DNA from 4 places in the Streptosporangium amethystogenes subsp. fukuiense genome. Region 3 is predicted to be linked to each of the others. Evidence: riboswitches for the same ligand, from Rfam matches in the RefSeq annotation. Region 3 holds a riboswitch; each other region holds the start of a gene.
The links. A riboswitch is a leader RNA that binds a small molecule or an ion and turns the genes downstream of it on or off. The one in region 3 is predicted to bind cyclic di-AMP.
Positions count from the first base shown of each region.

Region 1 (7,517 bases), 8.4 Mb from region 3:
CGGTGACCTGCCCGCCACCCGGATGGGCACGGAGTTCGGGGAGCGGATACGCCGGGCCTGGCTCTCGATCTTCAGGTTCCGGACGATCATGGAGGACGCGGTCTGCGTGGGCACCCACCGCGAGGCGTGGGCCATGATCGCCGCCGCCCTGCCCGGTCTGCTGGCCGTCTCGGGCGGGCGGCCCTCCAAGGAACTGGTCGGTTTCCTGGCCTTCGCCCGGCGGGTGGCCCGGCGGGCGAAGGCGACCGGCGAGATCCCCGAGGTCACGGCGGTCGCCGGGCGCAAGGGTTCCACCCAGGTCATCCGCGAGTGCCGCGCCCTGCGCGACCTGCTCTCCGCGCAGTGACAGCCGGACGGCGTCGTTCTCGATCAGCGGCTGACCCCGTCGGACGGGCGGAGCAGGTCGAGGTCGGCACGGCGGGGGAGGCTCTCCCAGTCGCCGTCGGCGGTCACCGCGAAGGCCCCGGCGGCCGAGGCGGTGGCGAGGCGCCGCTCGGAGGTGGCCCCGGCGAGGGTCTCGGCGATCCAGCCGGCGGCGAAGGCGTCCCCGGCGCCCACCGGGTCGAGCTCGGCGACCCGGTGGGGCTCCGCGTGCCGTACGGTGCCGTCGGAGAGCTCGATCGCGCCGAGGGCGCCGCGTTTGATGAGGACGTGGCGCGGGCCGAGGTCCGACAGGGTGCGGGCCAGGGCGAGCGGGTCGTCGCCCTCGACGATCAACCTGGCCTCGGCCTCGGTGGCGAACAGGACGTCCACGGCGGCGACGGTCTCGCGCAGCGCGGCGGACGCCTCGGCGGGTGTCCACAGGGCACGGCGGTAGTTGATGTCCATCGACACGGTCGCGCCCGCGTCGCGGGCCTCGGCGATCGCGGCCCGCACCGCCTCGGCGGCCGACGCCGACAGCGCGAGGGTGATGCCGGTGACGTGCAGCACGCGTGCCGAGCGGATCAGCGAGACGTCCAGGTCGGCGGGGCGGAGCCGGGACCCGGCGCTCGCCGAGCGGTAGTAGCGCACGTCGACCACCTCGGACGTACGCCTGCTCTTGATCATCAGGCCGGTGGGCGCCTCGGGGTCGACCAGCATCCCCCGCACGTCGACGCCCTCGCCGGCCAGCGTCGAGCGGAGCAGTTCCCCGAACTCGTCGGCGCCCACCCTGCCGATCCAGGCCGCGCGCCCGCCGAGGCGGCAGACGCCGATGGCCACGTTGGACTCCGCGCCACCCACGCCGAGCCCGAAGTCGCGGGCGTGCCTGAGCGGGCCGGTGCGCCGCGCGCTGAACAGCGCCATGCTCTCGCCGAGCGTTACCAGGTCGGTCATCGGAAAACGTCTCCTCGGTAGGTGGGCGGGCCGTGCCCGGCTCGACCGATCAGCGGGTGGAGGCCCGGTCGACCGGCGTGTCCCCATAGTGGTGATCAACGGCAAAATAGGCGAGTACGGTCCCCGATGGCCACTGTGCGGCACGACGTTCGCGGAGCGGAAAAGGAGAGAGACCGGCCGGGTCCGGTTTCCCGGGCCGTCGTGTGGCGCGACGTGCGCGGAGTGAAGAAGGGGTGAGACCCGCCAGGCTCCGTTCTCTCCCGTACCGATAATTTTTGCCTGGACCAGGGCAGAACTGTCCCTCGGGATGGTTGACAGGCCAAAATTGGTCCGTGGTCAGGATCGGATCGGTAGGAATGAGCGATTGCGAGGGTGGGAGGCTTCCGCCAGTTCTGGGCCAGTTGTTCGCTGACGGGGCCGACGGGAGCAGCGGGGGAGAGGGCCGGAGGCTCTCGGTGGACCTGCCACCGGGTGACGTGGTGTGGCCCGACCCCGGTTACGCTCAGCTCTCCTTTCGTCGCCGTCCGGCGTTCTGGCTCAGTGAGGTGGCGGTCTCCGGCGAGTACTGGGCACGGCTGCGGGCGCAGCACGAGCACTCCGGCCTGTGGCCGGTGCTGCTGGAGGACTCGGTGCAGCCCTGGTCGGCCGGTCAGATCGCCCCGGACACCGCCGTCGAGATCGACAACTACCACGCGGCCGCCTTCATGGCCGAGGTCTGGTCCGACTGGATCGCCAAGGCGCACGTCGACCAGCTCGAAATCCTCGACCCCTTCGGAGTCGAATGTCCTGGTCCGGCCCCGGCGGGAAGGCTCGCCGCCGATCCCGGCGTGGTCGCCGACTGGTACGCCGGCCTGGTGGCCGAGCGCCGGACCCCGCTCGGGCTCGTCGCGGTCGAGCGCGGGGCCGACGCCCTCGCCGTGATGGGCTGGCAGGGCGCCCTGAACCACAACGAGTGGATGGTCCCGCTCGCGGCGGTGGTGCGGAGCTGGGAGGACAGGTTCGGGGTGCGGCTGGTCGGGATGGGGTTCAACACCCTCGACCTCAGCGTCGCCGCGCCCCCGACGACCTCGGAGCACGCCCTGCACGTCGCCGCGGAGCACTGGACGTTCTGCCCGGACAGCATCATCCAGGGCGCGGGGACCCTCGTCGACTACGCCGAGCAGATCAAGGGCAGGAACGCCTGGTCGTTCTGGTGGGACTGAGCTCGCCCCCGGAGGCGCGGCTTCCGGCGATGCGCGTCTTTGGCGGTGGTCCACTGTCTCTCCGGGCGTGAAAGGGCTTCGAGTGCGGACGACCCTCGGGCGACCGGGCTCCCCGCGGGGGCGGAAAGGTCTCGGATGCGGGGCTCCGGGGGCGAAACCCGGGATCGGCAAGACGTTCTCGCTGGTAGGGCGGCTGTTGGTGGGACGGGGTCTCCAGTGGGGCTTTCTTGAAGCTTGCAGGTAGATCTTCTGGGGTTTTCATGGCATTTGCTTTGCTTTGTCCGATTTCGGCGGGTAGTGTCCACGGATATCGGTTGGCGACCTGCCCTTCACAAGAGGGAGCGGCCGGCCGACGTCGAATCCCATCGGCCCCCAGGGGCCAGGGAACCGGGGAACCACTTTCCTGGGGTGAATCCGCTGCGAACGTGCGGCGGTAGGGCAACTCCACCGCCCGAACCCGTCAGCTAACCCGGTAGACGAGCTGGAGAGGAGATCCCCCTCATGGATCACCGCGTCACCACGTCGGTGCCCGCCCTGCCCGTGCCGACCACCTGAACCTCGTCCTTTCCTTCGCCGCGCCTGATCGCGGCGTCTGGACCGTGCTCCGCGTGACGACCCGCTGATCTCGCCACGCCACTTTTCCGAAGAGCGCGTCCCCGCCAGTGCACCTCTTGCCGTGTGTCGCAGCTGGTTGTCCCGTTCCCTCGCGAAAGAGCCCATTCTTCATGCGTCTTCCTTTCGGCCTGCCCGAGAACGGCCTGCCCAAGAGCCTCCCGTACAAGAACCGCCTCGCCACCGCCGCCCTCGTCGGTGCCGGCCTGCTCGTCTCCGGCGGCGTCGTCTCCGCGCTGCCCGCCTCCCCCGCGGCCGCCGCCCCCGCCTCCGTCGCCTCCCCCGGAGCGGACACCGAGCCGGTCGCCAACGGGGTCGTGCTCCTCCAGGGCTCGACCAGGGCCTCCTACTTCTGGGACGACTCCTCGGGCAGGGCCGGCGACACCGGTCTGCCGGCCAGTGGCAAGCCGATGCAGAAGGGCATGATCGCCAGCCCGAGCTGGCCCCTGTTCACCGAGGGCTACGTCGTCTACAAGGGCAAGAAGGCCAAGTTCTTCGTCGGTGACCGCGGTCCCGGCGTGCCCTCCAATTCGGGCGTCATGATCGACCTCGACGCCAAGACCTTCGCCGACCTGACCGGCGGCCGGTTCAACCCCGCCACGCTCGGCGTGGACGGCAACGGCGGCATGGGCCACATCGACGTCAAGTACGTGGTCACCAAGTGGGGGGACGGCGTGGGCAAGAAGAACCACCCCGTGGCGTTCTCCACCGGTGCCTGGCGTTACCGGGACGCGAACCCGGCGAAGCCCCCGCAGACGGCCCTGGTCAAGGCCGAGCGGTCCAAGAAGTCCGTGAAGACCCAGCAGGCGATCCAGACGTTCGCCAAGCCCAAGATCATGTCCGAGCCCCTCACCGCGCCCGAGGCGATCATCGCCGCCAAGCCGCTCGCCCTGTCCGGCGCCGCCGGGGCCGCCGAGCAGGAGGTCCGGGACCTGGGCGCCACCGCCCCGGTGGCGGCCGAGACCTCGACCGGTCCCTCCACGGCCGCCTCCCTGGCCCTGGCGGGAGTGCTCGCCGCGGGCGGCGGCACCTACCTGGTCGCCGGCCGTCTCCGCCGCAGGGCGGTCGCTGAGGAGAGTTGAGGTCCGGCGCGATCTCCGGCCCACCCCGCACCGACGCGATCGATGAGCTCACCGTCCCGGTGACGTCCGGGCGGTGAGCTCCTGTCGAGGCCCGTGCCCTTCCGCAAGGGCACGGGCCTCGGCAGGATCAGATCTCGAGTTTCTCCTCGATGCCGCGCAGGATGTGCCGCGCGAGCGCGAGGTTGGCCCGGTTCCGGTCGAGGGCCATGTAGATGAACAGGCCTTTGCCGCTCCGGCCGGAGAGCGGGCGGATCACGTGGTACTGCGTGCCGAGCGTGATGAGGATGTCCTCGATGCCGTCCTTGAGGCCGAGCGACTCCATGGTCCGCATCTTGGCCTTGACGACCTCGGTGTTGCCCGCGGCCGCCACCTGGAGGTCGAGATCCTTGGAGCCGCCGAGCGCGCCCAGCGCCATCCCGCTGTTGTAGTCGACGATGACCGCGCCGATGGCACCGTCGATCGCCATCATCTCCTTGAGAGAGATGTCCATGTTGCCCATTTCTGTCTCCGATCACTGGGTTATCGAGATACGCGAGGTGATGGCGGCCAACCTGGCCGCCGTCTTGCGGCCCTCCAGCCGGAGCAGCCCGAGATTGGTCCCCGGGCGTGCCAGGACTGTGAGGACGATCTTGGGTCCGGCGGCGTAGCAGGCCGTGTAGCCGTTGGTGCCGGAGATCAGCGTCTCCTCGAAGGTGCCCTTGCCGGCCATGTCGGTCATCCGGCGGCTGAGGGCCAGGAGCGCGGAGGAGAGCGCGCCGGTCTGCTCGGCGGCGATGTCACGGCCCAGATCGCTGGCCAGGGTCAGGCCGTCGACGCTGCACACGACGCTCCCGTCCACGTCCGGGATGCGCTCTCGCAGCAGCGCCATCTCCTGGCGTATCTCCTCACGCAGTTCCACCGGCACCCTCCTTCCGATCAGCTTCAGCGTCCGCAGCCTTATCGGCGGCATCGAACCAGGCTCAAGTCAGTGCCTCCAATGCGTTCCTGAGCCGGATGAGCAGGTTGACGTCGGTCGGGTCCCCGGTGGCTCCGGGGAGCGACGCGGGCGTCGCGAGGGAGCCCGTTCCGGCTGCCGGGATCTCCGAGGCCCCCCTCGTCCGTCTCGGCAGCGGGTCCTGCGCGGCGGGTGCGGCGGCCGCGTCGGGTTCCGGGACGCGCAGCAGCCCACGGGAGGCGAGCTGCCGTACGGCGAGCAGCACCGAGTACGCCGGGCGGCCCAGCCTGCGTGCCAGGTCGGCCGGGGTCGCCGTGGAGTCGGCGCCGACCAGTACCTCCCACTGCAGCGAGCTCAACACCACCCGCTGGGCGGCGATGCGCCTTCGCGGGATGACCGGGAGCGTGTCCAGCTCCGCGGACGGCCAGGTCTGTTCCAACTGAGCCTTCCTCCGCTTGCACTCCCGGAGCAGGCCGGCCGCGTCGAAGTACCACTGCGGTCCGAGCCAGTGCCGCTCTCCCCGCCGGAACCTGGGCCGGTGCCCGGTCGACTCCAGCAGGAAGTAGCTGGCGTCGAGCACCGTGCTCAACACGCAGAACTCCAGCTCGCCCCTGGTGAGCAGCCCCTGGGCGAGGAGCCGGTCGCCTCCGAGGATCTGCGGGGCGGCGACCGGCGGCTCGCCGCCCCGCAGATCCTCGGTCGCGGCCTGCCTGGCCTGTCGTACGGCGTGGGCGGAGATCCCGCGGCAGGCCGCCAGCAGGTCCTCCAGCCGGGGGGCCGCCGCGCTCTCGGCGTAGGTCACGCGGCCGTCGGTGAGATAGATGGCGCCCGCCTTGCCGAGGCGGAGCGAGCCGGTGGCGCGATCACTGGCGAGCCCGCTGAGGATGATCTCGACGCTCGGCACGGCTTCACGTCGATATCAGGCGGCCGGAAAGGGCCTGGAGGCGGTGGCGGGCCAGTGCCAGGTTCGACCGTTCAAGGTCGAGCCTGACATAAATCACCAGGGGGCCGTCGAAAAGCGTTTCCAACGGCCGTAGCAAATGGTGGCCGCCGTCCGTGGTTATGATCATGTCGTCGATCCGGACCGCGCCGCCCGGTGCGGTGACGGCGAGTCCGTCCAGCGTCGCGCGCAGGGTCTCGCTCAGTCCCGCGGCCGATCGCTCCACGTCACCGTGGCGGCTCGCGCCACCGGTCGCCACGACCGTCCCGCTGGTCTGATCGATGAGGATCGCGTCCAGGGCGCCGGGGATGGCCATTACCTCAGTGAGGCAGTCTTCGATTCCGAGCACGTGCTCTCCCTTGCCGGCGACTTCAGGCGTCGCCCGGTCAGCGTAGGGAAAGCTCTCGGGATTCGTCCTTTCCAGCCAGGTTCTTGATAGGAAAAAGCGTAGGATTCACCAACCGAGTAGGAAGATATACACCCCGGGTGGAAATCAACCCGTTGGCTGGTCGGTGATAATCGCCTTTTCGTCCGGCTTGAAAACAAGAATGTTCTTCACATAGGAATTCACCGCGCTGGGCAGGCCGACGTCGTTCCCGGCCTCCTCCGACATGAACCAGCGGTGGTCGAGCACCTCGTGGAAGAACTGGGCGGGCTCCAGCTTGCCGCGCAGGTTCTGCGGGACGGCCTCCACCGTGGGCTGGAAGACCTCGGCCAGCCAGCGGTGGGCCACGATCGCCTCGTCCTCGTGGCGCAGGCCGTACGACACGCGGAAGCAGTCGAGGTCGTTGAGGAGCCGCCTGGCCTGGTTCTCCTCCACGTCCAGGCCGGTGAGCCGCAGCAGCCTGCGCTGGTGGTGCCCGGCGTCCACCACCTTGGGGCGGACGATCAGCCGCCCGGTGCCGGCCTTGCGGCGGACCATCATCTCGGCGACGTCGAAGCCCAGCGAGTTCAGCCGGCGGATTCGCTGGTCGACCATGTGCCAGTCGACCTCGTCGATGATGTCGTCGGAGGTGAGCTCGCCCCAGAGGCGGTGGTAGCGCTCGCAGATGGAGTCGGCGACCTGCTCGGGGTCGATGGAGGAGTGCAGCAACCCGCCCGCCTCCAGGTCGAGCATCTCGCCGAAGATGTTGGTGTGCGCCACCTCGATGTCGTACAGTCGCTGGCCCTCGCTGATCATGGGATGCAGCTCACCGGTCTCGGCGTCGACGAGGTAGGCGGCGAAGGAGCCCGCGTCCCGGCGGAACAGGACGTTCGACAGCGAGCAGTCGCCCCAGTAGAAGCCGCTGAGGTGCAGCCGTACCAGCAGCACGGCCAGGGCGTCGAGCAGCCGGTTGAGCGTCTCGGGGCGGACCGTTCCGGACATGACCGCCCGATAGGGCAGGGAGAACTGCAGGTGCTGGGTGATGAGCGCCGAGTCGAGCGGCTCACCG
Region 1 is NZ_JBHTEE010000001.1:9,571,660-9,579,176, forward strand. It holds gene ACFQVD_RS42420 (DUF6493 family protein) at 1-346, shown strand, start outside; gene ACFQVD_RS42425 (sugar kinase) at 370-1,314, opposite strand; gene ACFQVD_RS42430 (DUF4253 domain-containing protein) at 1,770-2,516, shown strand; cyclic di-AMP (ydaO/yuaA leader) riboswitch at 2,860-3,010, shown strand; gene ACFQVD_RS42435 (hypothetical protein) at 3,242-4,210, shown strand; gene ACFQVD_RS42440 (hypothetical protein) at 4,338-4,709, opposite strand; gene ACFQVD_RS42445 (roadblock/LC7 domain-containing protein) at 4,722-5,108, opposite strand; gene ACFQVD_RS42450 (hypothetical protein) at 5,170-6,048, opposite strand; gene ACFQVD_RS42455 (roadblock/LC7 domain-containing protein) at 6,053-6,433, opposite strand; gene ACFQVD_RS42460 (DUF4032 domain-containing protein) at 6,578-7,517, opposite strand, start outside.
Region 1: it holds a riboswitch for cyclic di-AMP, as region 3 does, so the genes downstream of both, ACFQVD_RS42435 (hypothetical protein) here and ACFQVD_RS05210 (CHAP domain-containing protein) in region 3, are expected to answer to the same signal.

Region 2 (7,517 bases), 6.3 Mb from region 3:
GGTGAACTTCCCGCGCACCGCGACCAACGCCGAGATCCGCCGGAAATACGCTGATCTCTCCGCTGACACCGCGACGGGCGACAAGGTTGGTGTCACCGGCCGGGTGATGCTGTCCAGGACCGGTGGCAAACTCTGCTTCGCCACCATCCGCGACGGCTCCGGCGATCTCCAGGTCATGATCTCCCTGGACAGGGTGGGCGAGGAGGCACTGGCCTCGTGGAAGCGCGATGTCGACCTCGGCGACCACGTGGGCATCGAGGGTGAGGTCATCACCTCCCGCAGGGGTGAGCTGTCCATCCTCGCCGACCGCTGGGCGATCACTTCGAAGTGCCTGCGCCCACTGCCGGAGAAGCACGCCGGGCTCACCGACCCCGAGGCGCGGGTCCGCCAGCGCTACGTCGACCTCATCGTCAACGACGAGGCCAGGAAGCTGGCCTACACCCGCAGTGCCGTGGTGCGGTCCATCCGCGACTTCTGGCACGAGGAGGGCTACCTGGAGGTCGAGACGCCGATGCTCCAGCCGATCCACGGTGGAGCCACGGCCCGGCCTTTCAAGACCCACATCAACGCCTATGACATGGAGCTCTACCTTCGCATCGCGATCGAGCTCTACCTCAAGCGGCTCGTGGTCGGCGGTATCGAGAAGGTCTTCGAGATCAACCGTAACTTCCGCAACGAGGGCGCGGACTCCACGCACAACCCCGAGTTCACGATGCTCGAGGCCTACGGCACGTATCTCGACTACAACGACATGGCCGACCTGACCCAGCGGATGATCCAGAAGGCGGTCGTGGCGGCCCTCGGCCACTCCGTGGTCGTCCACCAGGGGCAGGAGATCGACCTCGGCCTGGCGAAGTGGCCGCGGATAACCCTCTACGGGTCGGTCTCGGAGGCACTGGGCGAGGAGATCACCACCGCGACGCCCCTGGAGTACGTACGCAAGCTCGCGGACGCCCGGGAGATCCACTGGGATGCCAAGTGGGGCCAGGGCAAGCTCGTCCAGGAGATCTTCGAGGCGCTCGTCGAGCACACGCTCGTCCAGCCCACGTTCGTCATGGACTATCCGGTGGAGACCTCCCCGCTGACCCGCCAGCACCGTGACAACCCGCTCCTCACCGAGAAGTGGGACCTGATCGGGTTCGGCACCGAGCTCGGCACCGCCTACTCGGAGCTGGTCGACCCGGTCGAGCAGCGTCGCCGCCTCACCGAGCAGTCCCTGCTCGCCGCGGGCGGGGACGCCGAGGCCATGCAGCTTGACGAGGACTTCCTCACCGCACTGGAATATGCGATGCCGCCCACCGGCGGCATGGGTCTCGGCATCGACCGCCTCATCATGGCCTTCACCGGTAAGAACATCCGCGAGACCATCCTGTTCCCGCTGGTCAAGCCGGCCGGCTAAGTCCGAGGGCGGCGTCGCCGGACCGCGCGGGACCTCGTCCCGTGCGGTCCGGCGCGGTCGGGCGACGCGACCGTTCCCGCCGGGCGCTGTCCGCCGGGACCGAAGCCCGGACGACGGCCCGGGACGGTGTCTCCGGGTCTCCGGGTCTCCAGGGCGGGCCGGTCGGGCTCGGCGCGTACCTTCCCCCGGCCGGCGTACCGAGTAGCGCCCTCACCCGCCTCGCGGGCACCTCCGCACCACCGTCCCGCGCCGTCCCACACCGTCTCGCACGGCTCCGTGCCGGCCCGCGTGGGCGCGAGCGCGGCGCGCGGACGATGCCCGGGCGGACGGGGCGAACCCCGATGGGCCGGGAATCGTGGGGCCGTGCTCACTCTCCCCATGCAATTTCGGACGGATTTCTGCATAGCGCAGAAACTCCCTTTAAGCATGTCCAATATCGCCTGACGCCGGTCGTCGGCACCTGATACTTCGCGAATGCCGCAAAGGTGCTCGCGCAGGCTTCCCATTTCAGAGTTTTCCGCGAGGTGCCGTCAAGGCGCCGGCCGGCGTGGCCGTCGAAGAGCGTCACGATGAGATCGATTTTCCCGGGGAAAAGCGGGCGGCTCGCTTCCGCCGAGGATGCGGCCCCGCGGACGCGTGCCGCCACGACGGTTCCGGCAAAACCTTGTTCTGCCAGGACTTCTGTTGTCGCAGCCAGAGGGGCGTCTGCGGGCTCGTGCGGGGGCACAGTCGTGACTTAACCCCAAAGGCGCTGACATATCATGAGTACTTCACGTAGCACCTAGTATGTCAATAGTGGGCGCGCGCTATGAAGAGTAGAACTTGACGACCTTTGAACAAGGCGTTTACCGTTCCTGGCGGACGGTATTCATTTCCGGCGTCTCACGCCCGGTTTCCAGAGTGGGGGGAGTGACTCTTGATGGCATATCCAGAAGTGGATTCTCGCCATGGCGACAGCCCCCTGGGCATGAGTGATATCGGTCTCAGTGACAACGACCTCGTGCTGCTGGCTGAACTCGCCAAGGGTGTCACCGTCGACAGGGTGGGCCGCCGCCTCGATATCAGCGGCCGGACCGTCAGGCGCAGGCTCAGAGGCATCTGCGACCGCATCGGTGTCGCCACGGCGATCGAAGCCGTGGCCTGGGCGGCCCGCCGCCGCCTGATCTAGGCCCTTCCCCTGGGGCTTTCGCCCACTGCGGTCGGGTGACGCCTCGCCGCGTTGTCGTCGGCCGCCGCACCCGCGGGGCACGAGTCCTGGGGGCGCGACTCCGGGGAGCGCCGTCCGACCGGCCCTCGGCAGGGCAGGGTTCGCCGGGCAGGAGCGGGCGCGCTCCTGCCGAGGGCCGGTCGGCTCGGCCGCTCAGTCGGCGATCCGCACCCCGCCGGCGAAGGGCCGGTTGTCGATCGTGGCGATGTGGATGACGTCACCCGTCCGGGGCGCGTGGACCATCAGGCCCGCGCCGATGTAGATCCCGACGTGGTGCAGGTCGCTGTAGAAGAAGACCAGGTCGCCTGGGCGCAGATCGTTTCTGGAGATGTGGGTGCCCGCGGTCCACTGGTTGCCGGTGTAGTGCGGCAGGCTGATGCCGACCTTCTGGTAGGCCCACATGACCAGCCCGGAGCAGTCGAAGGAGTTGGGGCCCTCGGCGCCCCAGACGTACGGCTTGAGTTGCTGGGTGAGCGCCCAGCGGGCCGCCTCCGCCGCCTTGCCGCTGCCCACGATGGGCACGTCGACCTTCACCCGGGCACCCCTGTTGCTGACGGCCCTGGTGCGCACCTCGCTGAACAGGTCACTCTCGACCCGCGCGACCAGTCGCTCGATCTTGCTGCGCTTGCCCTCGATCTCCTCCAGGAGCGCCTTGACCTCCGAGGTCCTCGCCTTGGCGCTGGCCTGTGCCCGCTCGGCGGCCTCGATCGCCCGGCCGACCTGGGCGACCTCCTCGCTCTGCTGCTGCTGGAGGGCGTAGTTGGTGGTGGCCTGGTCGAGGAAGGTGTCGGGATCGGTCGCCTGGGTGAAGGCGAGTCCGGAGTTCAGGCCGCCGGACATGTAGTTGCTCTGTGCGAGGAGGGTGGCCTTGGTGCGCCGGGTCGCGAGCTCCGACTCGCTCGTCGCGAGGGTCTTCTTGGCACTTTCCGCGGCTCGCTGGGCCTGCTTGAGCCTGACCCGTTCGCCGTTGTACTGCTCGGCGAGCGTGCCGATCTCCTCGTGCAGCTTCTCGGCCTGCTTGGCCAGTTGCTGGAGGCTGGGCTCGGGATCCGCCGTGGCCGAGACCAGGGGGGTGCCGAGGGTCATGATGGCGAACGCCAGGCCGATGACCGCCATGCGGCGACTCCGCCTCCGCGGCGCGCGTTCTCGACAGCGGGCGTCGCCGCCCGCATGCTCTCCTGCGCGGTCGCGCATGCGCTTCACCAACGGGCTCCTCTCCTCGGCCGCCTACCGGGTTAGCTGACGGGTTCGGGCCGGAGGCAGCCCTACCGGGTGCGCCGGTGGCACTCGGATTCACCCCGAAGGACGTGGTGGGTCCCCGGTTCCCCTGGTCGGGAGATTCGGCGGGTCAGGCTTTTTACGTCTCTGACATCGAGCACGGAGATTAGTGCACTCGTGGTTCCTGCTCAACCAGAACTGCGAACTCAGTAGAGGTTTCGCAACTGAAATGTCACGGAAAGATCACATGGCAATATGATCAACATGGCCATTACGCTGCCTTTGCCTTCCTCGCGGCGGGCCCGGCGCGGGTCTTCCCTGGTCCGGGACCGTGCCAAAGATGAGCTGCGACACATCGGAGGCGTCGTGCGCCCAGCGTGGTAAACCAACTACCAAGGGTCATGTGATGCCTTCGGGGCCGGAGTTAAGGATGAGCCGTAATTGAAGGCCGGAGAGGACGTACGCTGATCGGTCATGGAGCAGCTTGCGGAGCATTCTCCCGTGCCGTTCGCGAACCCCGGGAAAGAAGGGGAGCGGCGAACCGGATCCGAGGGAGAGGAGCGGGAGTCACCCGCTCCCGGCGTCACCCCGGCGGTCACGGTCCGCCGCGCCCGCACCCCGGACGTCCGCGCCATCAGGCGGCTCGTCGACACCTACGGTGGAGCCGGCCCGCGCCTGCTGGAGAAGGCCACTGTCACCCTGTACGAGGACATCCAGGAGTTCTGGGTCGCGACCGACGCGGAGGGGATGATCCTCGGTTGCGGGGCGCTCCATGTCCTCTGGGAGGATCTTGCCGAAATACGGACCGTTGCCGTCGATCCGACCCGCCGGGGGATGGGAATCGGCCATCGGATCGTCTCGGCGCTCATCCGCACGGCCGCCGAGCTGGGGCTGCGCAGGGTCTTCTGCCTGACCTTCGAGGTCGACTTCTTCGCCCGGCACGGATTTCAGGAGATCCAGGGCACGCCCGTCGCCCCGGAGGTTTACGCCGAACTCCTCGCCTCCTACGACGAGGGCGTCGCGGAGTTCCTCGATCTGGAGCACGTCAAGCCCAATACCTTGGGAAACACTCGGATGCTGCTGCACCTGACACGCGAGCCCGACTCTGATGACTTTAGAGATGACTGACTGGAAAGGTGACTGTTGATTCCTATGTCGATACCTTGTGCAGCAGCAAGCATGTGCGTCTGACATTTGCCACATGCGCAGTCTAAGTGAGGTGACGCGGTGAGCACCGGACAGCCGCCGTATCCGCAGGATGATCCCGAGCGCAGTCGCACACCTTCGGGACAGCCGGATTACGGACAGCACAACCCGGGTCGAGCCCCTGGCGAACTCGACCCCGACGTGACGATCATGGGATATCGGTCGGAGGGGTCGCAGCCGAACACCGGCCCGGGGGTGGCCCAGCCCGGTTATGGCCAGCAGGGCTATGGCCAGCAGCAGGGTTATGGGCAGCAGCAGGGGTACGGGCAGCAGCCCGGTTACGGTCAGCAGGGGTACGGACAGCAGCAGTCGTACGGTCAGCAGGGCGGGACGGACATGTACGGCCAGCAGCAGGGCTACGGTCAGCAGGGCGGGACCGGCGCGTACGGGCAGCAGCCCGGCTACGGACAGCAGGCGTCCCACGAGCAGTCGGGCTACGGTCAGCAGCCCGGCTACGGTCAGCAGCCCGGTTACGGTCAGCAGTCGTCCCAGCCGGGTTACGGCCAGCAGCAGTACGGTCAGCAGCCCGACTACGGTCAGCAGCCCGGTTACGGTCAGCAGTCGTCCCAGCCGGGTTACGGCCAGCAGCAGTACGGTCAGCAGCCCGACTACGGTCAGCAGCCCGGCTATGGTCAGCAGCAGCCCGCGTACGGACAGCAGCAGGGGTACGGCCAGCCTTACGGCGGTCCTCCCGGCGCTCCCGCTCCGCTCGCCGAGTGGTGGCAGCGCCTGGTGGCGCGGATCATCGACGGAATCATCCTGGCGATCCCGACATTCATCATCAGCGGGGTGCTGACCGCCATCCTCGTGACGTCTCCCAGTTTCAACCTTGAGTCGGGCGCCGTCACGGAGGGGAGCGGCATCTTCCTCGCGAGTCTGCTCAGCTCCCTGATCGCCGCGGCGATCTACTTCGCCTACGAGTTCTTCATGATCAGTAGGGGTGGGCAGACCGTCGGCAAGATGGTCATGGGCATCAAGATCGTGCCCGTCGGCAGTGCCCTGCCGCCGGGCGGGCTCAGCTCCGACGTCGCGCTCAAGCGCGGCGGTGTGTTCTTCGGTCCGCAGTTCCTGAGCTGGATCCCCGTCCTCGGCTGGATCGTCAACATCTTCAGCCTCGTGAACGTGCTGTGGCTGCTGTGGGACAAGCCCCTGCAGCAGGCGCTGCACGACAAGGTGGCCGGGACGGTCGTCGTCAAGATCAAGTAGTTCCGGGTAAATCGGGGCCGGCGGTTGAACCGTCGGCCCCGATTTCGCGCCCGGACGAGAAAAACGGGGATCGTTAGGGGCGGGTAACCGTCTCGGCCGCGGAAGCCACGGAAGCGTAAAAATCATTTGCCGCGCCTTGGCCGGCGCGGGGGGACTTATGATCGGGCCCCGGCGCGGCGGAATATTCGTGTTTGAGGCCGACAAGGGGCTCAGGGGAGCTCACAAGCCGCTATGAGACGCCAATGCCGGTTCTGCCCTCGCCGAGGGTTCGCACGCCAGTCATCGAATGGCGGGACCGGCCTGCCTCCGGCATCCCCGGGGACGGCCCGCGGGTTTCTCTCCTTCACCTTCCGTCGCGCGTTCAGGGTCTTCTCGCGGAGCTGGATCACCGGGTGTGCGGTGTTGCCTGGGTTGTCCGGTGAGCCCATCGTCTTTGGTGGTTATACGGTCTACGACTATGTACTCCGCGCCGGAGTGGGTCGTACTCTTGGCAAGAAAGCGTTGAAGATCCGTCTTGTTCCGCAGGCTTGCGTCGCATCGGCTGCCACCCGGGTGATGAAGCGGGCCGCTCTCCATCCGGATGTTCCACCGGCGGTGGACATTCTCGCGATGAACCCGCCCGCGGTGATCTCCGGTTCCGTGACAAGGCGTTGTTCATCCCGGCGGGCAGGCTCTCCCACCAGGAGCTTCGCCCCTCCGAGGCCGGTGGCGCGGGGGCCGGAGAGCGGGCGGGCATTGGTATTTCCGAAGGCGACGGTGATCACCTGATCGTCCTGTCGGTTTTTCCCTGCGGCTTTACGACTGCAACCGGTAAGGCGGCTGGAGAGAAGCATTAGGCTGGAGAGTGACGGGCATGGTCGCCCCTGCTGACACACGTCGCCGTCCGGTGGCGCTATGGTCATCTGTGGGCGGTTCCAGACTGAACGGGCGGACACCCGCGTGGCTCGGGAGTCGTCGCCAAATTTTCATGGTCTCCAGAAAGCCACCTAGCGGTACGGAGCGAGGACGAATGTACGACGTATTGTCCGCGTTGATACCTCCGGCGGTCGTCGGCGGAGCCTTCATCTTCGGAGTCGTCAAGCTACTTCGGAGTGAAGCCGCCGGTCGCCGGCCAAAACAGTCCGACCCGGCCGAGTCGCAGAACAGCTGATCCACCGGAGCGCCGACTGAGAGTGTCTCGGTTGCCTGTGAGAATCGCCGGGCTCCTGGAATTGCCGCTCTTCGATCGCGGGTATATGTTTAGCTTGCGAATGAAACAATACTCCGCGAAAGGATTGTGTA
Region 2 is NZ_JBHTEE010000001.1:7,467,154-7,474,670, forward strand. It holds gene lysX (bifunctional lysylphosphatidylglycerol synthetase/lysine--tRNA ligase LysX) at 1-1,399, shown strand, start outside; gene ACFQVD_RS33155 (LuxR C-terminal-related transcriptional regulator) at 2,367-2,567, shown strand; gene ACFQVD_RS33160 (NlpC/P60 family protein) at 2,760-3,722, opposite strand; cyclic di-AMP (ydaO/yuaA leader) riboswitch at 3,815-3,962, opposite strand; gene ACFQVD_RS33165 (amino-acid N-acetyltransferase) at 4,299-4,952, shown strand; gene ACFQVD_RS33170 (RDD family protein) at 5,181-6,236, shown strand.
Region 2: it holds a riboswitch for cyclic di-AMP, as region 3 does, so the genes downstream of both, ACFQVD_RS33160 (NlpC/P60 family protein) here and ACFQVD_RS05210 (CHAP domain-containing protein) in region 3, are expected to answer to the same signal.

Region 3 (7,517 bases):
TGGGTCATCATGAAGACCCCGAAGCCGTTGACCAGGAAGGGCAGGATCACCGCCTTCAGCTGGCCGGTCCAGCCGAGCGTGACCATGAGCTCGTACAGCGGCACGACGCCCATCTGCTGGAGCGGGACCATCATCGTCACCAGGATCAGGCCCAGCAGGATCTTGGCGCCCCGGAAGCGCAGCTTGGCGAAGGCGAAGCCGGCCAGGGTGGAGATGAGCACCACGGAGAGGGTCACGGTGACCGAGACGATGGCCGAGTTCACCAGGCCGGTCATGAAGTAGGCGTCCTCGGTGGACAGGAGCCGCGAGACGTTCTCGCCGAGGTGGCCGCCGGGGAGCAGCGGCGGCGGTACGTCGATGGCCTCCTCGTTGGTCCGGGTGGCCATGATGAACATGTAGTAGATGGGGAACGCCGACAGCACGAGCGCGAAGGCCAGGACGACCTTCGTCAGCGGGCCGGCGTCCCAGATGCGGTTGCGCGCGGCCGGCTGGCCGGAAGACCGTCGTGAATGCGCCGGGGGCCGCCTGGACTGGATGGCCGTCACTTGGAACCCCCGATACGGCGGGTGAAGGAGTAGTTGATGAGCGTCCCGACCAGGATCAGTGCGAACAGCATCCACGCGGCGGCCGAGGCGTAGCCGAAGTCGAAGTCGCGGAACGCCTCCTTGACGATGAACATGGCCACGGTCTGGTACTGGCCGGTGGCGCCGCCGCTCATCGTCGGGTTGCCGTCGAACATGACCGGCTCGGTGAACAGCGTCAGGCCGCCGATGGTGGAGATGAACACGATGAAGATGAGCGTCGGGCGCAGCATCGGGATGGTGATCTGCCAGAACTGCCGCCTGGCCGTGGCGCCGTCGATGGAGGCGGCCTCGTAGAGATCCTTGGGGATGGTCTGCATGGCGGCCAGCAGGATGATCGCGTTGTAGCCGGTCCAGCGCCAGTCGATCATGGTGGAGATCGCGATCCACGCGGACCACTTCTCGTTCTGCCAGTTGATCGCGTCGGTTCCGAAGAGGCCCAGGAACCAGTTGATCATGCCGTAGTCACGCCCGTACAGCTGGGTGAAGACGACGGCGACGGCGACGACGGAGGTGATCAGCGGCAGCAGCACGCCGAGGCGGAAGAAGAGCCGTCCCCGGATGCGCTTGTTGAGCGCGTTGGCCAGCACGAGGGCGAGGACGAGCTGCGGGATCGTCGACATGACGAACATGCCGAGAGTGTTGATCACCGCGTTCCAGAAGGCCTCGTCGGTGATCAGCTCGATGTAGTTCTCGAGGCCGACGAAGGACTTGTCCCCGGCGAGCTCCCAGTCGTGCAGCGAGACCCAGAGGGTGTAGCCGAGCGGGAAGACGCCGAAGATCGCGAAGAGGAGGAAGTACGGGGAGACGAGGAAGTAGGGGGTCGCCCGGAGGTCGAACCGGGCCCATCCACCGCCTCGCTGCGGTCCGCGCGCCCCCGCCGACCGGCGGGGGCCGGGCTGTGGAGGGGCGGCCGGGGAGTCGACGTGCAGTGTCATCAACGGAGCCTTTCAGCGGGGGCAGGCGACCGGCCCGGCGGCGGGATCACCGCCGCCGGGCCGGTGCGGGTCGGTACGGGGATCAGCCCGCTGCCTTGACGCCGGCCTCGACGAACTTGGTCCAGGCCTGGTCATAGGGGACCGAACCCTGGTCCATGCCCTCGAGGACCTTCTCCACCGCGGTCTTGACCTGGGCGTGCTTCTCGCCAAGGAAGACGGGAAGCAGGTCCTTGACCGACGCGCCGAAGATCTGGCCGGTCGGCGCGTCGTTGAAGAACGGGTTCTTCAGGTCGGCGACCGCCGGGTCCTGCTGCGCCGGGATGGAGCTCGGGAAGGCCGCCGCCTCCTGGAAGGCCATGACGTGGCCCTCCTTGCCGGTGAGGTAGTTCAGGACCTCGGCGGCCTCCTTGGGGTGCTTGCTCTGCTTGGGAACCGCGAGGTAGGAACCGCCCCAGTTGCCCGCACCGCCGGGCACGGACGCGACGTCCCACTTGCCCTTGTTGTCGTCACCGGCCGCACCGGAGACCACACCGAGCATCCAGGCCGGGCAGCCCATGGTCGCGAAGCCGCCCTTCTTGATCGCGGCGTTCCACGGCGGGGTGAAGGAGGCGAGCTTGGCGGTCAGGCCCGCCTCGCTGAAGTCCTTCACCGTGTCGAAGGAGGTCTTGATGGCGGGGTTGCTCTCAAGGACGAGCTGGTTGCTCTTGTCGAAGTAGGCGATGTTGCCGTTCTTCGGCGCCTCCTGCGACAGGATCACGTTGTAGAGCGTGTTCGGGCCGTCGAGGAACTTGGGGTCGCTCTTGCCGGGGTTGGCGGCCTTGAACTTCTCGCCGATCGCCTTGAAGGCGTTCCAGTCCGGCCAGAGCTTGCCGACCTCGTCGCGCTCGGTGGGCAGGCCCGCCTTCTCGAACAGGTCCTTGCGGTAGCACATGGTCATGCCGCCGATGTCGGTGCCGAGAGCGAAGAGCTTGTTGTCGGCGTTGATGCCGTTGTCCCACTTGGCCGCGGGGAAGTCGGCCTTGCGGCTCTCCAGCCCGTACTCGGCCAGGTCGGTGAAGAACTGCGGGCGGGCCTTCATGAGGCCCATCGCGCCCTCGTCCAGGGCGATGATGTCGGCCGCGCCGCTGCCGGCCTGCAGGCGCTGGAGCAGTTGCGGGAGGTAGACGTCCTCGAACCGGTCGGTCAGGTTCTGGTACTTGACCTGGATGTTCGGGTGTGCCGCGTTCCAGGTCTCCACGGCCTTGTCGTAGCCGAAGTTCTCGCCGCCGCCGAAGGTGTGCACGGTGATGGTCACCGGCTCGGCCGCGGCGGAGGCACCGCCGTCGCCCGCGGCGGGCTTGGCGGGCTCGCTGGAACTGCACGAGGTGATGGCCAGGGCGGTGGCCGCCATGACCGCTACGGCGGCGAGCTTGCCGTGCCGCTTGTCGTTCAACATTTCCGGACCCCTCTCAGGTGGTCGCCCGAATCATTGGGAGGTGACACCGGGGGCCGGTCCCCGACAAACACGGCCTCGCGGTGCGGTAGTTCCTCAATGTGCTTTGGGAGCGCTCCCACGAAGAGTGGACGATGGGCAACCGGGACGTCAATATGCCGAAACTCAACCGTTACATCTGACTGGTTTGCGGGGGACTAAGAGCTTGAAAAGGTGATATACCTCGCATGAGGGCATTTGGGAGCGCTCCCATCCCACGGACATACAGTCGGGGCATTAGTGCCCGGGTCAGGCGGCAGGGCGCCGGGGGCGGAACGCCGTCAGGGGCGCCGCTCGGTCGAGCGGCGCCCCTGACGGCGTTCGAGCCGTCCGGTGGTCGCCGGACGGCGCGCACCGCCTGGATCGGGCGGGTCCAGGCGGTGCGGAGTGGCCGCGTCACCGGGGGACGGCGCGGGCGAGGGGTGGATCAGTCGGCGTAGACCGGGTAGCCGTAACCCACGACCTGCGAGGTGGGCCGGACGCGCTGCTCGACGTTGCCGTTGCCGGTGTTACCCTCGATCGTGGTGATCGTGCCGTCTCCGTTGTCCTTCTTCACGAAGCCGACGTGGTCGATGCCGTCGAGGTCCTTGCCACCGGCCCAGTCGAAGTAGACGACGGCGCCGGGGGTGGGGGTGGTGCCCCAGTGCTGGTTGTTCTTGAACCACTTGGCGTGGGTGACGGTGTAGGCGTCCCAGCCCATCGTGGGCCGGATGCCGGCCATCTCGCCGACCCAGGAGACGAACATCGCGCACCAGGGGGCGTTGGCGTAGCCCTGGATGCTGCCGCCGTCACGGGCGACGGTCTCCTTGGCGCGCGGGGAGGACATGTACCACGAGTGGAACTTGGTCCCGCCGCCCTGGGAGTTCTCGCGGACGCCGATCTGCTTGGCGGCGAGGTCCAGGACCTGTGCGGCGGAGACCTTGGGCAGCCTCTCGGCCGCGATCTCGAGCGGGGTGCTCGCGGGCCTGTTCTGCGAGACCTCGGAGACCTTCGCGTCGGCGGGCGGCGTGTTCAGGGCGGGACGGCTGTCGGCCAGGGCGGCGGAGCCCACGGAGCCGGTCGCCAGGACGACGCAGGCGCCCAGGAGGGCGCTCGCCACGCGGGGGGCGCTGAGGGTGGGGGTGAGGCGGTGCTTGGTCATACCGGGGTCGACTCCTTGCTTCGCTTCCATACCGCCTACCGGGTTAGCTGACGGGTTCGGGCTGGGAAGTGCCCTACGGCGCGAGAACGCGCTGATTCACCCCAGGAACGTGGTTCCCCGGTTCCGCAGACTTCGCGGATTCGGCGGCCGTGCTCACCGCGGGCGGAGGGGCTCCGCCCAGGTGGAACACGGTCGGGCAATGTGACGGCAATGCTTAGACCTATACAGACCCAGACATTTGCCACGAACAGGACGAACGTACGTCACTCGGACAGACGATTACAAGTAGGACACATTGCCCTGACTTGGTAGTACGTCCAGATCGAGGGGGTAGGACGGGGGGTCGCTTGGCCCGGGGAGGGGGTGGGGTGCGCCCGTCCTCCGGCCGGCCGCCGCGGCCGGGGTCGCGATCTCGCCGCGGGCGGAATCCCCTGTTCCCTCGGCGATCCGGGCGAGTGGTACCCGCTGATGGATCGCCTGACCTGGGATGATATGTCGTGATCCGAGAGGCTCGCCGGCGAGAGCGTTCGACTCCAATTACTTAGAACAAACATTCGATGGTAAAAAGTATGGAGCGAGTGCGTCCCTCTACCCCAAAAGCCCGAACGAGGCTCGGCGACCGCCGGTGGGAGGGCGAGCCCTCGGCTCCCAGCCGGATCGGGAGCCGGCCGTGTCCTCGACGGGCTTCCGATGACGAACTCCCGATCCGGTGATACGCCGGCGCCTTGATGTCCTGAGGTTCGGAAAGGCCGCGCGAGCACGCGTGGGCGGCTGTTCACCCGTGGTTCCCCGGCGCTTAAGGCCACCGGGTTAGCTTGGGTCAGTCGTGAACGGGTCATCACCCGGCGTGGAGGACGGTCGAGACCACGCGCGGGATCAGGGTTCGGCCATCGCCTGGGTGGAATCCCCGCTGCAGATGCTCTGCGCCGTGGAGGCCCACCACGCGGGGCTGCTCGGTGCCCGCAGCCACCTCGTGCCCAGGGCGAGCCTCCGCCCGCTGGCCGCCACCGGGCGCGAGCTCGGGCGTCTCACCCTGCCGCCGGGCCTGGAGCTCACCGCCGCGCGGCCGGACATGCCCAGGCCGCGCCGGGGCGTGACCTGGGTGGTGGGCGACGCATTCTCCGGCAAGGTCCAGTTCCGCTGGCTCACCGGGCGTCCCGGTCGCATCGTGATCGTCGACGACGGGCTGGCCACCATCAGGCTTCTGGAACTGCTCGTCGGCCACGTGGGTACGCCCCTGCTGAGGGCCCGGGGGAAAGCGGGACGGCTCAGAACCGCCCTCGGCGCGGCGGCCGGGCTCAGGTTGCGCGCCGCGGCCCGCTCGGGGCGGCTGTCGATCTTCACGGCGCTGCCCGTTCCGGCGGACCTGGCGAAGGCCGTACGGGCGAGAGGGGCCGAGCTGGTCACCCACGACTTCGCCTGGCTGCGGTCGCAGCCGCTGCGCGTGCCCCGTCCCAAGGAGCTCACGGTCGTCCTCGGCACCTCGCTGGTCCGCAACGGCCTGATCCACCGCGACCACTACCTCGGCTGGCTGGCCGCTCTCGGCTCGGCCGGGCCGGTGGCCTACTTCCCGCACCGCAGGGAGGACCCCCACGATCTCGTCAGGGTCGGGGAGCAGCCCGGCATCACCGTCTACGGCGGCGGGGTCCCCGCCGAGATGACCCTGCGCGGGCTGGCCGCCGGGCAGCGGGTACTGAGCCTGCCGTCCACCGCGGTCACCTCCCTGCGGGTCCTGCTCTCGGCCAGGGGCGTCCCGGTCGAGACGGTGGACGTCCCGGACGAGTGGTGGACGGGGGAGGCGGCCCCCTCGCTCCGCTCCCACCTGTCGATGTTCGCCCATCACGACACGGGAGCCACCGGGGCATGACCTCGTGAACTCGTGACCCCGCGGCCGGAGGCCGGCGGCGTGCCGCCCAGGGACGCGAGCCGTGCCGGGTCCGCCCATGTGAAATCGGATATGAAGCGGGGGATTCCCGTTGGAGGTTCTCGTTGAAGGTCCTGGCCGTGGCCGACTCTGACTCCTACCTGAAGTGGGCGGCCTGCCTGCTGCGGGACCTGCCCTCGGGATGCACGAGGGAGCTGGCGGTCATCCGCACCCCCATCACCCCGTCCCCGGGGCAGATCAGTGCCGCGGTCGCGGGCTCGGCGGCGGATCCGCCCGTGCTCTCGGCCCGCGCGCTGCGCCGGGCCGCCGAGCGGTTCGGGCCCGACGTGGTGCTCGCCGCCTGCACGGGGCCCGTGGTGGACGTGCTGGTCGGCGAGGTGCTGGCCGGGTTGCGGCCGCGGCCGGTGTTCGTCTCGGGCCTGCCGGGCATCTCCGTCCCCGCCACCGAGAAGGCCTGGCTGTTCCGCAGCGGATGCGAGCTGTTCGTGCTGCACAGCGGGCGGGAGGTCGAGGAGTTCTCGGCGATGGGCCGCGAGCTGGGCGGGGGCGGCCAGGTGGGGCTGGCCCGGCTGCCGTTTCTGCGAGGTCAGGAGGAGGTCGCCCGCATCGGGCCGCGGGACCGGGTGGTGTTCGCCACCCAGGCCAAGGTGCCCAGGCGGAGGCAGGAGCGCGAGAGCGTCCTGCTCGCCCTGGCCGAGCTGGCCGGGCGGCGGCCGGATCTGGACGTCGTCGTCAAGCTCCGTGCCCTGGACGGCGAGCGGCAGACCCACAACGAGCGTCACCACTACCAGCGCCTGTGGCAGTCGCTCGTGGCGGAGGGCAGGGTGCGCGCCGGGACCGTGCGTTTCGCGGCGGGGCCCATGCACGAGCACCTGGCCCACGCGGCCGGGTTCGTCACCGTCAGCTCGACCGCCGCGCTGGAGGCGATCGCCCAGCAGGTGCCCCTGCTGGTGCTGTCGGACTTCGGGGTGGGCGCCGAGATGATCAACCTGGTCTTCGAGGGCAGCGGCCTGCTCGGCACCCTCGACGATCTTTCCGCGGGGCGCTTCCTGGAGCCGGACGCCGCCTGGTGCAGGGACAACTACTTCCATCCCGGTGACGAGAGCGACTGGGTCTCACGGATGGTCTCCCTGGTCGGGCAGGCACGCTCGGGGCGCCTCGTCCCTGCCAGGTCCCTGCTCGACGGCCCCGAGTACGCCGCCGCCCGCCGTCGCGCCCGGATGCGCGTGGAGGTCCCGCCGAACGTGCTGCGCGCCGGCTACCGCGCCAAGCGCCGGATGCGCCGCTACCTGAGGGCGCTGGGCTAGCCGTACGGCCCGGAGAGGTCAGGTGCGCGGCCGGCGGGTGGTCGGCCGTTGAGGGCGGTGTGGCCGCGGTGATGACCGTGGTCGTGTGGCCGCCGCGGAAGTGCTCGGTGGTGTTCGGTCTCCGAGGCCGGGTCGCCGGGTCGCCGGAGCGGCGGTGGCCGTCGGAGGCGAGGGCGGTGGCGTGCTGCCCGGCG
Region 3 is NZ_JBHTEE010000001.1:1,197,776-1,205,292, forward strand. It holds gene ACFQVD_RS05195 (carbohydrate ABC transporter permease) at 1-545, opposite strand, end outside; gene ACFQVD_RS05200 (carbohydrate ABC transporter permease) at 542-1,519, opposite strand; gene ACFQVD_RS05205 (ABC transporter substrate-binding protein) at 1,602-2,954, opposite strand; gene ACFQVD_RS05210 (CHAP domain-containing protein) at 3,418-4,131, opposite strand; cyclic di-AMP (ydaO/yuaA leader) riboswitch at 4,149-4,287, opposite strand; gene ACFQVD_RS05215 (hypothetical protein) at 4,958-5,998, shown strand; gene ACFQVD_RS05220 (DUF6716 putative glycosyltransferase) at 6,136-7,323, shown strand.

Region 4 (7,517 bases), 3.0 Mb from region 3:
AGATGACCGGAAAGATCTGCGGCGTCGCCGACTGCTGAGGGGCGCCCCCGGTGCTCGCCCGGGATATCGGAGCTGCCACCTGCGGCAATAGCGCAAAACATGTGAAAAGGTGATCTAAACCTTACTTGTTCTGTACTATTCGCCGCAGGTCTGTGCAGTCTGGAGGCGTTGACGTGGCCGTGGCGGGTATGCCGGTTGGACTCATTCGGATACCGGTGGCGGCCGGGCTCGCCCTCGCGATGCTGATGACGCCGGTGAGCGGGGCCTCCGCGGAGCCGAAGCCGACGCTCGCCCAGGCCAAGAAGAAGCTGGAGAAGCTCAACGAGCAGGCCGACCAGATCGTCGAGAAGTACAACCAGGCCTCGGAGAAGTGGAAGCGGGCCAGGAAGAAGTACGCGACGCTGAACAGCGAGCTCGCCCGGCAGAGCGAGCAGGTCGCCGGGCTGCGTAAGGAGCTCGTCGCGATGGCGGTCAGCACCTACCAGTTCGGCGCGGTCAACAGCTGGGAGGGCATGGTCTACCAGACCGACCCCGGCGCGCTGCTGAGCGGCCTGGCCTCGGTCGACCAGATGTCGGCCTCCCGGGCCCAGTCGCTGAGCGCCTTCGACGAGGCCACCAAGGCGCTGCGGCTCAACAGGAACCTGGCCAAGGGCGCGCTGAGCGAGGCCGACGAGACGCGCGACGAGCTGGCCAAGGAGAAGGCCAAGGCCGACAAGATGGTCAAGGCTCAGACGAAGCTCCTGCGCGAACTCAACGTCTTCAAGGCGGGCAACCCCGAGAGCGGCGGAATCCAGTACACCGGCTCCGCCTCGGGAAACGCCCGCGCCGCCCTGCAGTTCGCCTTCGCACAGGTCGGCAAGCCCTATCAGTACGGCGGCACGGGCCCCGGCGGCTGGGACTGCTCGGGCCTGCTCCAGGCCGCCTGGCGCAACGGGGGAGTCAGCCTGCCGCGTACCACCTGGGAGCAGTGGAGTTGGGGCGCGAACCGCAAGGTCTCGCTGAACGACCTCCAGCCGGGCGACCTCATCTTCAGTGAGGGCCTGGGCCACGTCAGCATGTACGCGGGCAACGGCCAGATCGTGCACGCCCCGCAGACCGGCGACGTGGTCAAGGTCGTCCCGCTCTCGGCCTACGGCCGTCGCCTCGTCGGAGCCGTCCGCCCCTGACGCACGGCGCGCGGGTCCCAGTGGCCGGAAAACCGGGTGCGCCGCCCGCGGCGGCGCTGTCAGCATCGGAAAATGATCAGTTCATGGATGCTCGACGAACTCGCCCATGCCGGTCCCGAGCACCTCGACGCCGCGTTCGTCGCCGGGTTCGACCGCAAACAGGGCAGGCCCGATCCGGGGGAGGATCTCGCCGCGCTCGCCGGGCGCGGCGTGGGGGAGACGGCGACGGTCGTGGAACTCGGCGCGGGGACGGGGCAGTTCGCCCTGGCCGCGGCGCGGCGGTTCCGGCGGGTGGTGGCGGTTGACGTCTCCCCGGCGATGCACGACTTCCTGACCGTCCGGGCCGCCGAGGACGGCCTGGCCAACATCGAGTGCGTGCGGGCGGGTTTTCTCTCCTACGAGCACGCGGGGCCACCCGCGGACGCGGTCTACACCCGTCACGCCCTTCATCAGCTCCCCGACTTCTGGAAGGCGGTCGCGCTCGACCGCATCGCGCGGATCGTACGGCCCGGGGGCGTCCTGCGCCTGCGCGACCTGATCTTCGATTTCCGGCCGGCCGAGGCCGGCGCCGTGCTCGGCCGCTGGCTCGACGGCGCGGCCGACGATCCCGCGCTGGGCTACACCCGCGAGGACTACGCCGAGCATCTGCGCACCGAGTACAGCACCTTCCGATGGCTTCTCGAACCGATGCTCGACGCAGCCGGGTTCGAGATCGTCCAGGCGGACTTCAGGGAATCGATCTACGGCGCCTACACGTGCGTCCGGCGCTGACGCGTGCTCGGCGGCGGGGGAGGGCCCCTCACGGCTTCAACCGTGAATGATGGTAAATGTGATGAACATTACAGAAATCGTGATTTGTCGGGTGTGATTCCAGAGGTGTGACGAGGGTCATATCTCAATAGCATAAATGGCCATTAAGCAGGGGTAACGGGAAGATCACGAACGCTTGTCGATCTTCTTGTTTGGCGAATGCTTTGCCGAAAGTTGGAGATCGGGGTAACTTCTGGCCTCGCGACGTGCAAGCCATGCCGTCGCGGTGAATGTCGGTCTTCGGGCCGGTGTCCCTATAGAAATCCAACCGGCCGCCGCTCCCCCGTCGGGGGCGGACCTCATCGCGGCGGCCCGCCGAATCCACGCAGCCAGGAGGCATGGAACCGGGGACCCAAAAGGCCCGAGACAACGTGGCCAGGGGTGAATCAGCGCATTTGCGCCGTAGGGCATCTTCCCAGCCCGAACCCGTCAGCTAACCCGGTAGGCATCAGTGGAAGCACCAAGGAGAAATCCTGTCTACCACCCCGTGTAACACCCGTCTGTCGCGCCTTTTCCGCCTTTCCCTCGGCGGTATCGCCCTCACCTTGACCGCCTCAGCCGGAGCGGTCACCCTGGGGTCGACGGCGGCCGGAGCGACGACGGACAGCACCCCTGAGATCCTGGTCAACACCGCGGCCGGAGTCTCCGAGCAGACCGATCGGGCTGCGCACAAGGCCAAGGCCGGTACCAAGGTCAAGACCAAGATGAGCAGGGTGGCCCTGCAGAAGGTTCGGGCCCGCAAGGCCGTTTCGACGGCCAAGAAGCAGATCGGCGATCCGTACCGGTGGGGTGCCTCCGGTCCCGGCGCGTTCGACTGCTCGGGGCTCGTCAAATACGCCTGGCGCAAGGCGGGCGTGTCCATCCCCCGGATCACGCACAGCCAGTACCGGGCGATCAGGAAGAAGGTCTCGTGGAGCCACCTGCGCCCCGGTGACCTGATGTTCTTCAGTGGAAAGGGCCACGTCGGCATGTATGTCGGCAAGGGCAGGATGGTCCACTCGCCGAGCAGCGGCAAGACGGTCCGGATCGTGAAGCTGGAGGGGTACTACAGGTCATCCTTCGCCGGAGCGGTCCGGCCCGGAGCCTGACCCGGGCAAGGGGCGCCGGCCCCGTTCCTCACATGTGGAGGGGCGGGGCCGCTCCGTTTCCGGTAGGGGCCGCGAGCGTGCCGCCCAGGCGGATCCGCGCCTCCGGCAAGGAGCGTCGCGATGCCGGTCGATCGACGGCCCCCGGCCCGGAGGCCGGAGCACCGGCCGGCATTCCGATAACATCGACTCGTTATGTCCGTCCCGAAGGGGCGCCGCACCGTGCTCGCCGGGATGCTGGCGCTGATGAGCGTGGGCCCGTCGGCCGGGACGGGACCTCTCCTGGCCGGAGCCGGCCCGCTTCCTCACGATCCTCTCCAGCGCGCCGGAGAACTCCCCGTCGGCCTTCGAGACCTGTGGCCCGGCGCCGCCGTCGTCGTCCGGGGTGAGCACTCCCTCGTGATCGGCCACGACCTCGCGCCCGCCGTCCTGCGGGACCTGGCCGCCAGGGCCGACCGGGCCCGTCGCGCGGTCGCGGCGATCTGGGGGCCGGTCCGAGCGGTGATCCTGTTCCCCGCCACCGATGCCGAGGCCGCGGCACTCGCCGGAGCGGAGAGCACCCGGGGCCTGGCCGCGATGGCGACCGCGGACCGGGTGATCGTCCTGCCTTCGGGCTACGCGAGGCTCACCATGACCGGCAGGGACGTGGTGATCACGCACGAGCTGGTGCACGTGGCCACCGGCGCGACCCGCGGCGGCCGGGTGCCGATGTGGCTGTCGGAGGGCTTCGCCGACTACGTCGGCTACCGCGATGCCGGAATCCCGGTACGGACGGCCGCCGCCGAGCTGGCCGCCGAGGTGCGCGCCGGAGTCCTGCCCGCCCGTCTCCCGGGCCCCGCCGACTTCGCCCCCGGCGCTCCGCGGCTCGCACAGGCGTACGAGGAGGCCTGGCTCGCCTGCCGGTTCATCGCGGAGCGCTTCGGTGAGAAGGCCCTGGTGAGGCTCTACGGTGGCGATGTCACCGACACGCTCGGCCTGTCGCCCGCCCAACTCACCGTGGCGTGGCGTGACTATCTCGGAGAGGAACTCGCCTGACATCCTTGTGTCCTTCCCGGTCCAGGCCCCACCTGGCGGATCTCGCCGTGGCGAGGAGCGGTCGGCGGGTGCCTCGCAGGGCGCGGGAGGGAGCCGCGGCGTGCCGCGGTGACCGGTGACGACACGGCGAGGCGCCGTCCGGCCGACCGCGGCAGGCGGAGGATCCAAAGGACGGGGCCCAGGGTTCGGGCTCCACGCTGGAGGTGTTTGATGACGCTGAGCACGACGGACGCGCCCTCGGGTGTGCGGTCGGCGGGGTGGGCGCTGGCCGCGCTGGGGGTGGTCACCCTGGCGGTCGTGGCGGTCGCCACGCCCTGGCGGGCGCTGCCCGCGGGAACCCCGGCGGTCGTCCCCGATCCGGGCCGCGACTTCACGGCCGAGCAGATCGCCAGGTCCGAGGCGTTCGACAGACTGGTCAGCGTACCGGGTTACCTCTCCCTCGGCCTGACGCTGGTGGTGGCGGGGGTGCTGGTGGGCACCCCGCTGGGCGCCCGGCTCGTCGGCCGGCTGCGGGGGCCGTGGTGGCTGCGGGTGCTGCTCGGCGTGCTGGTGTTTTCGGTGGCCGTCGCGATGCTGCGCTGGCCGCTGGGGATGTGGTCGGAGACCTACCTGCGCGACTTCGGGTTGTCCACCCAGACCTGGCCGACCTGGACCGTCGACCGGATCAAGAGCCTGGGCGTCGGCACCGCGCTGACCGCGATCATGGTTCTGGCGGTGGTCGCGCTGGCGCGGCGCTACCGGCGCTGGTGGATCCCGGCGGCGGCCGGCGCGTTCGCACTGACGGTGGCGGCCTCCTTCGCCTACCCGGTGCTCATCGAGCCGATCTTCAACGACTTCAGGCCGATGGAGGCCGGACGACTCCGCGACGACCTGCTCGCCATGGCCGCCAGGGACGGCGTGCCGGTGGAGGACGTGCTCGTCGCCGACGCCTCCCGGCGGACCACCGCGCTCAACGCCTACGTCTCCGGATTCGGCGCGACCCGCAGGATCGTCGTCTACGACACGCTGCTCCGGGCGCCCGCCGACGAGGTCGAGCTGGTGGTCGCGCACGAGCTCGGTCACGCCAAGGCGGGCGACGTGCTCTCCGGTACGCTCGTCGGAGCCCTGGGCGCGGCGTTCGGGGCGTGCCTGCTCTACGTGGTGACCTCGGCGGGGGTCGTGCGGCGTCGCGCGGGGATCTCCTCCATCGGTGACCCGAGGGCGGTGGGTTTGGTCATGGGGTTGCTCAGCCTGGCCGCGGTGCTGTCAGGACCGGCGCAGAACCTGGTGAGCCGGCACATCGAGGCCCGTGCGGACGTCCACGCGCTGGACCTGACCAGGGATCCGGCGACGTTCGCCGCCATGCAGAAACGGCTGGCGGTCACCAACATCTCGGATCTGTCGCCCGACCTCGTGGAGTACGTGCTCTACGCCTCGCATCCCACCGCGCCGCAGCGCATCGCGCTGGCGCGCTCCTGGGCCCGGCTGAACGGTCTCTCCGAGCCATGAGGCGCACGCTGGTGGTCACGAACGACTTCCCGCCTCGCGCCGGGGGGATCCAGTCCTTCGTGTACGGTCTCATCGCCCGCCGCCCGCCCGGCTCCGTCGTCGTCTACGCCCCCCGATGGCCCGACAGCGAGGACTTCGACCTGCGGCAGCCCTACCCCGTGGTGCGGCACCCCACCTCGTTGATGCTGCCCACCCCCGCCGTCGCCCGCCGGGCGGCCGCACTGGTCGCCGAGTTCGGGTGCGAGACCGTGGTCTTCGGGGCGGCGGCGCCGCTCGGGCTGCTCGCGCCCAGGATGCGCGAGGCCGGGGTCCGCCGCGTCGTCATGGTCACCCACGGCCACGAGGCGGGCTGGACGGCGCTCCCGGTCGGCCGCCGGGTGCTCGCCAGAATCGGCGCGCACGCCGACGTGGTCACCTACCTGGGGGAGTACACCCGGCGGCGGCTGGTCAGGGTGATACCCGGGGACAAGCTGGTGCGGCTCGCGCCCGGCGTCGACACCGAGGTGTTCGCGCCCGGGGCCGGGAGAGAGCGGGTGCGCGCGGCGCTCGGACTGGGAGAGCGGCCGGTGGTGCTCTGCCTGTCCAGGCTGGTGCCGCGCAAGGGCCAGGACACGCTGCTGCGGGCCTGGCCCGGTGTGCTGCGGGACGTTCCCGACGCGATGCTCCTGATCGTCGGCGGTGGCCCGTACCGCAGGACCCTGGAACGGCTGGCCAGGCCGATGAACGGCTCGGTCCAGATCACCGGCCCCGTGCCGGAGGCCGCGCTGCCCGGCTATCTGGCAGCGGGAGACGTGTTCGCCATGCCGTGCCGTACCCGCCTGGGCGGTATCGACGTGGAGGGGCTCGGCATCGTCTATCTGGAGGCGTCCGCCAGCGGACTGCCCGTGGTGGCGGGCTCCTCGGGCGGTGCCCCCGACGCCGTGCTACGCGGGCAGACCGGCCTGGTCGTCGACGGCACCCGCCCGGACGAGGTCACGGCGGCCCTGGTCGACCTGCTCAAGGACCGGGCCGGGGCGCGTGCCATGGGTGAACGCGGGCGCGAGTGGGTCGCGCGCGAGTGGAGCTGGGATCTCGCCGCCTCCCGCTTCGCCCGCGTTCTGGAGTCCGTGGAGACCCCCTGACTAGCCGTAGAGGGACTCGACCTGCTTGGCGAAGTCGCGCATCACGACGGCGCGCTTGACCTTGAGGGTCGGGGTGAGGTGCCCGCTCTCCTCGCTGATGTCGACGTCGAGCACCGTGAACTTCTTGATCTGCTCGGCCCTGGAGACGAACTTGTTGGCGTTGTCCACGGCCTTCTGCACCTCGGCGACGATGGCCGGGTCGGAGCTGAGGGCGGCGAGGTCCGCGTCCGTCCTGCCGTTGGCGGCCTTCCACTGCTCCAGGGCCTCGGTGTCGAGCGTGATGAGGGCCGCGACGAACGGCCTGTCGTCGCCGACCACCATCGCCTGGCTGATCAGCGGGTGGGCGCGGATGTGGTCCTCCATCGGGGCCGGGGCGACGTTCTTGCCCGCGGCGGTGACGAGGATCTCCTTCTGGCGGCCGGTGATGCGCAGGTAGCCGTCCCCGTCCAGCTCGCCGACGTCGCCGGTGTGGAACCAGCCGTCCTTGTCGATCGCCACGGCGGTGGCCTCGTCGTTGTTCCAGTAGCCCTCGAAGACGTGGCGGCCCTTGACGAGCACCTCGCCGTGCTCGCCGATGCCGATGGTGACGCCGGGGAACGGCTTGCCGACGGTGCCGATCTTGTTGGCCCCCGGCAGGTTGACCGAGGAGGGCGCCGAGGTCTCGGTCAGGCCCCAGCCCTCAAGCACCTCGATGCCCACGCCGCGGAAGAAGTGGCCGAGCCGCTCGCCCAGGGCGGAGCCGCCGGACACGGCCGCCGTCAGCCTGCCGCCGGTCGCGGCGCGCAGCTTGCCGTAGACGAGCCTGTCGAACA
Region 4 is NZ_JBHTEE010000001.1:4,168,361-4,175,877, reverse strand. It holds gene ACFQVD_RS17635 (hypothetical protein) at 1-38, shown strand, start outside; gene ACFQVD_RS17630 (C40 family peptidase) at 189-1,166, shown strand; gene ACFQVD_RS17625 (class I SAM-dependent methyltransferase) at 1,239-1,937, shown strand; cyclic di-AMP (ydaO/yuaA leader) riboswitch at 2,280-2,439, shown strand; gene ACFQVD_RS17620 (C40 family peptidase) at 2,522-3,064, shown strand; gene ACFQVD_RS17615 (hypothetical protein) at 3,257-4,096, shown strand; gene ACFQVD_RS17610 (M48 family metallopeptidase) at 4,307-5,584, shown strand; gene ACFQVD_RS17605 (glycosyltransferase family 4 protein) at 5,581-6,705, shown strand; gene ACFQVD_RS17600 (AMP-dependent synthetase/ligase) at 6,706-7,517, opposite strand, start outside.
Region 4: it holds a riboswitch for cyclic di-AMP, as region 3 does, so the genes downstream of both, ACFQVD_RS17620 (C40 family peptidase) here and ACFQVD_RS05210 (CHAP domain-containing protein) in region 3, are expected to answer to the same signal.